Regions from separate parts of the Halomonas sp. N3-2A genome, predicted to be linked through region 2. Evidence: predicted binding sites of a transcription regulator. Region 2 holds the regulator's gene; the other holds the start of a gene.

Region 1 (4,211 bases), 1.2 Mb from region 2:
ATCCAGCGCATGCCCCAGTCGGCAAAACGGCCGGCATGTAGCCCCACCATGACGCCGTGTGCTTGTTCATCAATGCGTTGCGGCTGAGTCTCTGCTAACAACGCGCCCGAACTGGCCTCATAGATACGTTGCGGGCGGTGTGCAGACAACGCCTCGTGGGCACTCTGCCAAACCACGGCACGCGCGCCTGCATCCCCAGGGTGGCTAACCCTTAAGGACTGCACCGGCTTCTGCCAATGCGCCTCAGCATCACCGACCAGTTCGCTAAGGGCATATAACGCTGCAGGCTGCCCCGTAGCCGGGCCGGAGAGGGGAAAGGCATGCAGCTCACTGGTCGCTTGGCGACGCGCGTCAGCATCGGGAAACGCGCGCTCTACTCCCCAAGGCATATAGAGCGACATGAGCGTTATCAAGCCGGTATAGGTAATCATTAACTGAAAAGGCAGCGTTAACACAGAAAAAGCATTGTGGGCATCTAGCCAGCTACGGGCGCCCTTCTGGGGCCGAAAAGCAAAAAAGTCGCGCAGGATTTTTTTATGGGTGATCACGCCGCTGATGATTGCCACGAACATCATCATGGTGGCGATACCAATGAGCCAGCGGCCATAGACGGCGGGGAGGTGATGCAATTGAAAATGGAATCGGTAGAAAAAATCCCCCCCACGCGTTTCTCGCGGGGTAACCAACGTCAGAGTGGTTGGGTCAAGTACCGACTGCTCTCTCCCATCCTGCCCAAACCAGACGACTGTCGAGACCGGCACGCGCTCATTAGGAAAAGTAATCTGCCAGCTTCTCGCTGTTGAAGCATGTTCAGTAAGATAGTGCTGCCAGTAATCCGCCAGGCGTCGGTTGTCCCACTCAGCGTTCGCGGCGACACTCGGTAGTTCGGGCTGCATCCATAACGAAATACTCTCTTTGAAGTAACTCAGGGTGCCCGTCAGGAAAACAGCAAACAGCAGCCAAGCAGCTAACAAGCCGCACCATGTGTGCAGCTGAGCCATATTACGCCTCACGCTGCGCTTAGTGGACGCCATAGTTAGCCACCACTAGAAGGCCGCAAATGGCTAAACCGATAACCCCCCAAAGACGTATCAAACTTGGCGTGATAAACGACCAGATCGCCACACCCGCCCAAATAATGAAGCTCCCCATCATGCCGATACGCAGAGACATCATGGTATCTAGCGGTAAGCCAAGCGCTGCCACCGAGAACAGTGCAGCAACGATATAGCCGCCAAGCGTCGCGGCCAGGATGCGTAAGATCAGCAGCCAATAGGAAGAGGATAAGACGTTGAGCAGCATGGTGCATCTCGGTGCAAGTCACAAACCACCATTTTAATGCAAAAGGTTTTCATTTGCATTAGTGGTAATAACTTATTTAGCACCTGCTGCATAATGTCTAGGTTAACCAGATGCGCGGCGTGTGGGCGGTGCGAGCGATCCAGCGCGGGCGCAGTAAATGCCAAGCCTGCTCACACAGCGCCCAGGCTTCATTACGTGAGTTTCCGAGGTAACGTAATAACAGTACGCCCTGGCGAACGGTGACCGCCCAACGCGGGTTGTCCGGCAGCGCTTCGCGTAGTTCATCAATCGCCGCACCGGCATCTTCTAAACCAACCGCCCACAGCGTGGCTTGCACCGTGGCGCCCCCCTGCCCCCAGCGCCCGTTAAAACGCGGATGTGCAGGATCCAACGGTTGGCGTTCAAGCCACAGCGGCTTGCCATCTAGGGTTAAACGAAAGTGCTGCTCAATTCGGCCTGTTACATAGGGAAGTTCACTGGCGGGGCGGCCCAGCGCCATGATTTCCCAACCCAGGCAACGGGCACTGCCATGCAACGCAATATGCGTTCGCTGAGTGCCTTTGGAGCCATCAAAGGCGATCGTTTCTTGAGGAAGCCACTCAAGGATGCCGCCATCTTCCACGTTAAGTTCCGTCTGTTGGTTCCAGGCGACGCCCTGACTGTCAGCTTTATAAAGCTTGTTAGCCGCAGGCGTGGTGAGCAGCGCGTGGGCATCACGCTCGATGTGGGCGCGAATCGTCAAGGCATCGCCACTGACTAAACCACCGGGTGGATGCAGCACGTACACATGGCAAGCTTCCGTGCCCCCTTCTGGGTAAAACGGGCGCTGTACGCGTAGGGGCCCTTGGTGACGAGCCTGCACCAATCGGGTTGTGCCCTCACGGTTAGCAAAACGCAGCCCCAGCGATGCCGCCCAGTGGCGCTCGCCATCAAAGCGATGGCCTGAGCCAGCAGCAGGTGTCGCAAGTTCACACAGAGTCATGGGCGCTATCGCTTCCTGTTGGTCAATATTTCAACTTGAAATGCAAGGAGTGCGCCAAAATGGTGAAAAACCACGTTTCTTTGTCGACACAATAACTTAAGCCTTGAGATTGTTAGCCAATAGCGGTCTTGAGCACCAAAAAAGAGCGTCAAAATGGATAAGCGCACCACGTTGGAGCAACCTTCAACGCTGTTAGAAGAAGGCCAAAGCCTTGTTAACCTTGGCTGGGACCGCTTCTTCGCCAACCACTAAATGGTAAGCGTTGGGGGCTGTATCGTTGCTAAACTGATACGCACATAGTCATCAGCAGAGTTCAACAATGACACGTACCCATCACCCCTCCCCTACCTTCCAGCTGCGCTTAGCGTTAAACCACGACGTGGTGATTGGCCCTGGCAAAGCTGATCTTTTGGAAATGATTGATCAAACCGGCTCAATTTCCGCGGCGGGCCGCGCGCTGAACATGAGTTATAAAAAAGCCTGGCAACTGCTCGAAACTATGAACGGCTACTTTTTATCGCCGCTGGTAGTCACAAGTTCCGGTGGAAATGCACGGGGGGGAGCACACCTAACCGAGACGGGTAAACAAGTACTCACCCACTACCGAGCACTGGAAAAGCAGTTTGTGATGGCAACGCCTGACGATGCCAAAGCACTGCTAGCGCTTCTGTCACCTTCTGATGATGCCGAGCGCGACAATGATTGATCGCCATCAAGCCATGCGTTATTTGCCATTGAACACGCGCTGAGTATTCGCTAATCTCCGCTATATCCATGTGGAAATAGCGGAATAAAACGATGCTTAACTTCGGTGTGAACAATCGCCTGCTTGCCAGCGTTATTCTATTTAGCCTTCCGACGGCATCAGCGCTCGCGAGCGACAATGTGCACGTTGCGGCTGCTGCGTCGCTGACCGATGCCCTAAACGATGCCATTGCGGTTTATGAAACACATAATGACGTTGATGTGACCGCGATTTATGCTTCGTCATCTACCCTTGCTCGACAAATCGCCAGCGGCAGTCCCGCGCAGCTATTTCTTTCCGCAAATGTGACGTGGATGGATTGGCTTGAAGATCAGCAGATCAATGTGCAGCAACGTAGGGATTTACTGCAAAATCGATTGGCGCTTGTTAGTGCCAGCGATAGCGTGCCAATGCAGTTCACCCCAGGGGAAGGCATCGCTATTGAAACGCTATTAGGCGAGCGCGACCGGCTGTCCGTGGGAGACCCAGACCATGTACCGGCCGGTATCTATACCCAGCAAGCACTGGAGACACTGGGCGAATGGGAAGCTCTAGCGCCGCGCCTAGCCCGTGGCAATGATGTGCGCGCGGCGTTAGCACTGGTAGAGCGCGAAGAAACACCCATCGGTGTGGTGTATCAAACGGATGCCTTTGCCAGCAAAGCCGTAAGAGTACTTGGATTATTTCCAGCCGCCAGCCACGACTCCATTACGTACCCCATTGCCCTGATTGATGCCGAGCAAAACGCTGCTGCCGTGGCGCTACGGGAGTGGCTAGCCAGTGAAGAAGCCCTCGCTATCTTTGCCGAGCACGGTTTTGACACAAGCATCAGTGCACCGTGACGCTTTCTCCAGCGGAGTGGGAGGCTATTCGTCTAAGTTTACTGATCGGCTTAGCGGCGGTTGCATGGATATTGCCTCCAGGCATTGCCGTCGCTTGGTGGCTAGCCCGCTATCATTTTCGCGGGAAAGCATTCGTCAATGGTTTAATACACTTACCACTGGTTCTGCCGCCCGTGGTTGTGGGGTATTTACTGTTAATTGGCTTGGGCAGGCAAGGGGTATTTGGCCAATGGCTTTACAGCAGCTTAGGCGTATCATTGCCATTTACTTGGCAAGGGGCAGCCGTTGCTAGCGGCGTAATGGCGTTTCCGCTACTGGTGAGGGCTCTGCGCTTATCCAT
Region 2 (4,211 bases):
CTTCAGCAACCGCCCCAGCGCATTGGCGCTTCACGCATGGATGTATGGCTGGATGATAGCCAGATCCGCTTAACCAATAACGTGCGCGGCGTTCACCCGCCTGCCACTCGTTCTCAGTAGGAGTCGCGATGAACGCTCTTATTCGCACGGCACTCTTCGTCATTGCACTACCCATTTCAGCGGCAGCGCTACCGGTCATGGCACAAAGCCAAGCCCCCGTAGAAGTAGAGGCTGACCGTTTAGATCTCGATCAACGCGCAGGCACTGCTGTGTATTCAGGCAACGTCGATATTCGGCAGGGCAATATGCAACTGCGCGGAGATCGCGTTGAGATTCAGCGCAACGATGCTGGCGAGCTATCGCGCGCCGTTGCAACCGGTGGACGAGCCTATATACGCAACCAGCTCGAAGACCAAGCTAGCCCAATGGAAGGCTGGGCAAAGCGCATTATTTATCATGTTGCCGAGCGTCGGGTAGAGCTCATTGACCAAGCGGAACTGACCCAGCAAGCAGATCGCTTTGAAGGTGGACGCTTAGAGTATTTTATCGACCAAGGTGTGGTTCAGGCGCGTTCTGATGTTAGTGGTAGTGAACCACAACGTATCCGCATGACTCTTCAGCCGGAACAATAGGAGTGTCCAGTGGCGACAAATAACGCAGAGCCTGCACCTCAAACCACAGCCTCAGAATCAGCGCCGATAAAAACCCTTTATGCTCGCCACCTAGCCAAAAGCTATAAACGCCGCCGTGTCGTTAAAGATATTAACCTAGAGATATCTCAAGGCAGCGTGGTAGGGCTGCTAGGCCCCAATGGCGCTGGCAAAACGACATCGTTTTATATGATTGTCGGCTTGGTAAAGTCTGATGCGGGAAAGGTTGGCATTGACGAGCTTGATTTAACCCATGCCCCCATGCACGAACGTGCAATGGCAGGTATTGGCTACTTGCCTCAGGAAGCCTCTATTTTTCGCAAACTTTCTGTCGCCGACAACATCATGGCAATCTTGGAAACTCGTAAAGAACTCGATCGTAACGCCCGGGAGCAGCGCCTTGAGTCGCTACTGGAAGATTTCCACATCACGCACATTCGTGACAACTTCGGCATGAGTCTTTCGGGCGGAGAGCGTAGACGTGTTGAGATCGCACGCTCCCTCGCGACAGAGCCGGCCTTTATTCTGCTTGATGAGCCATTTGCCGGCGTTGACCCGATCTCAGTGGGTGATATTAAAACGATCATTCGAGCCCTCAAAAAACGCCATATCGGCGTGCTGATCACTGATCATAACGTCAGGGAAACACTAGATATTTGCGATATTGCCTACATTGTAGGTGACGGTCATATCATCGCCAGTGGCCCCCCTCAGGAAATTCTCAACAACCAGCGGGTAAGAGACGTTTATTTGGGGGCTGATTTCCGCCTGTAAACAGCCACCTGCAGAAAAAATAGTAGTGGTGGCATAGTTATTGCACTTGCACCAAGCCATAACTCGCACTAGGGTGGAGCTTTCTGATTAACGAGTGGTTCTCAGATGGTCATGAAAGCTTCTCTTCAATTGCGTATCGGTACACAGCTGACCATGACACCTCAGCTGCAGCAGGCCATCGCCCTGTTACAGCTATCAACGCTGGACCTCCGTCAAGAAATTCAGCAAGCACTTGATGCCAATCCAATGCTTGAGCAGGAAGATGAGTTCGGCGAACAGGCCGTTAGTGAACCCCAGGAAGCTGAATGGTCCGAAAGCATTCCTAATGAACTCTCTACTGACAGTGACTGGTCAGACACTTATCAAGACCTAGGCAGCCATGGCACCAGCAGCGAGGGGCCTGACTTTGAGCGTCAAGCCGCGGGTCAAAGTTTGCATGGCCACTTACTTTGGCAACTCGCCATGACAGATTTTTCACCACGCGACCATGCCATTGCTGAAAGCCTCATCGATGCACTGGATGCCAACGGCTACCTAACCCAGCCTCTCAATGACATTCGCGAAGGACTTAAAGCCCAAGGGCATGAAGGCCTTAGCCAGCGTGAAGTTGAAACAACCTTGCTGCGCCTTCAACAGTTTGAGCCCACCGGTGTATTTGCGCGCGACCTGCGGGAGTGCTTAATGCTGCAGCTCGCCTCACTACCCGAAGATACACCGCTGCTGATGCCTGCCAAGCGGCTAGTGCGTCAATTTCTTGAAGCGCTCGGTAAGGATGATGTGCGTTTGCTAAAGCGGCGGTTAAGCCTGGATGATGAGCAGCTTGATGACGTCATTCGCTTGATCCGCAGCCTTGATCCTCGCCCAGGAAGTGCCTTTGGCGACACAGATGACAGCTATGTAACGCCAGATTTAGTCGTCCGCCATGACCACGAAGGATGGCACCTGGAGCTAAACCCAGAGGCACTGCCGCGCTTGCGCATTCAACCTGACTACGCAAGCCTCATCAAACGGGCTGACAAGAGCCAAGATAACCAGTTTTTAAAAGAGCATCTCCAGGAAGCGCGCTGGCTCATCAAGAGCCTTTCAAGTCGAAATGATACGCTACTGCGGGTGGGCCGAGAAATCATAGCGCGCCAAATAGGCTTTCTGGAACACGGTGAAGAAGCCATGAAACCGCTGATTTTAGCCGACATCGCAGACGCCGTTGAAATGCATGAATCTACTATTTCCAGGGTCACCACCCAGAAATATATCCATACCCCGCGCGGTGTGTTCGAACTCAAATACTTCTTTTCCAGCCAAGTAAGTGGCCAGGACGGCGGCGACAGTCATTCCAGCACCGCCATCCGGGCTCGAATCAAAAAACTGGTGCAAGATGAACCGCCCGGCAAACCGCTCTCAGACAGCCGCCTCGTGGCGCTATTGGAAGAGGGTGGCATTAATGTAGCAAGGCGAACGGTGGCCAAATATCGCGAGTCGATGGGCATTCCCTCTTCAAGCGAGCGCCGCCGTTTACGCTAATAAAACAGTGCTAACGAGACAAAGTCTGTCTAGGGGCTTTGCAATAGCGCAAAAAGGGTTACAATCGAAGAACAGTCCGATGGATAAGGAGCACGTCAATGCAAGTAAATATCACTGGTCATCACGTAGATCTGACTGACGCCTTGCGTGACTATGTAAATGAGAAGCTGGAACGCGTTGAGCGCCATTATGACAACATCACCACCGTACAAGTAACCTTATCTGTTGAAAAGGAGCGTCAGCAAGCTGCCTGCACCCTGCATGCTGCAGGAGCCGATCTACACGCAGAAGCATTAGACAATGATATGTATGCTGCGATTGATGCACTAGCGGACAAAATTGACCGTCAACTCGTTAAACACAAGGAAAAAGCACAAGCTCGCGCCCAAGGCGCTGGCGTGCGTTAACTCAATGACGTTGGAAACCATACTTCCCCCGGAGCGCGTGCTGTATGACGTCCCCGGGGGCAGCAAAAAAAGGGTGCTGGAATTTTTCAGCACCTTTATTGCGCAAAACACGCCAAGCCTAGATAGCCAAGAAGTCTTCAGCCGCCTGATTGGTCGTGAGCGTTTGGGTAGCACTGGAATAGGCAACGGCGTTGCCATTCCTCACGCCCGTAGCCCTCACTGCAGCTCGCCTATCGCTGGTTTTTTAAAGTTAGCCGAGCCTGTAGATTTCGATGCTATTGATGGCGATCCCGTCGACCTTGTTTTCGTACTTTTAGTACCCGAAGAGGCGGACGACACGCACTTAGCCTTATTAGGGCAAGTGGCGTCTATCATGAACAGCGTTGACACACGTCAGCAGCTTCGTAGAGCGGCTAGCCAACGTGAGCTATTGGACCTTATAACAGCAAAAATTCGTGAACAGCCTGTTAGCTAAAGGGTCCACCGCTAGACACTGCCTACTAAGTCCAACGTTTACCTCCATTTTTATTGGCATGCCAAGAGAAACTCTATGCAATTGGTGATCATTAGCGGCCGTTCAGGGTCCGGTAAATCTATCGCCTTACAAGCGTTAGAAGATCTTGGCTATTGTGCCATCGATAACCTGCCCGCCATGCTACTCAGCTCCCTGGTGGATGAGCTTCGTGAGCAAGGGGCACGCCCCCAACTAGCGGTAAGTATCGATGCGCGCAATTTACCTGCTGCATTAAAGCAACTGCCAAAAATGCTTGAATCTTTGCGCCAGAAAAGCATTCACTTCCAGGTTATCTATCTAACCACCGATGCGCGAATTCTTCTTGAGCGATACTCAGCCACGCGT

The links. The regulator sigma-54, encoded in region 2, starts transcription at its own class of promoters, with help from an activator protein. The targets are predictions, from matches to a motif close to TGGCACNNNNNTTGCTNT.
Region 1: CEK60_RS19170 (urease accessory protein UreD) is a predicted target of sigma-54. The motif match lies at 2,324-2,341, and genes of this name have one in related genera.

What each region holds. Positions count from the first base shown of each region.
Region 1 covers NZ_CP022286.1:4,102,967-4,107,177, reverse strand. Annotated here, with positions in the region: gene CEK60_RS19180 (PepSY-associated TM helix domain-containing protein) at 1-1,001, opposite strand, end outside; gene CEK60_RS19175 (iron uptake protein) at 1,021-1,302, opposite strand; gene CEK60_RS19170 (urease accessory protein UreD) at 1,400-2,284, opposite strand; gene CEK60_RS19165 (winged helix-turn-helix domain-containing protein) at 2,604-2,990, shown strand; gene modA (molybdate ABC transporter substrate-binding protein) at 3,083-3,871, shown strand; gene modB (molybdate ABC transporter permease subunit) at 3,868-4,211, shown strand, end outside.
Region 2 covers NZ_CP022286.1:594,177-598,387, reverse strand. Annotated here, with positions in the region: gene lptC (LPS export ABC transporter periplasmic protein LptC) at 1-120, shown strand, start outside; gene lptA (lipopolysaccharide transport periplasmic protein LptA) at 129-632, shown strand; gene lptB (LPS export ABC transporter ATP-binding protein) at 699-1,424, shown strand; gene CEK60_RS02610 (RNA polymerase factor sigma-54) at 1,530-2,945, shown strand; gene hpf (ribosome hibernation-promoting factor, HPF/YfiA family) at 3,044-3,352, shown strand; gene ptsN (PTS IIA-like nitrogen regulatory protein PtsN) at 3,357-3,827, shown strand; gene rapZ (RNase adapter RapZ) at 3,903-4,211, shown strand, end outside.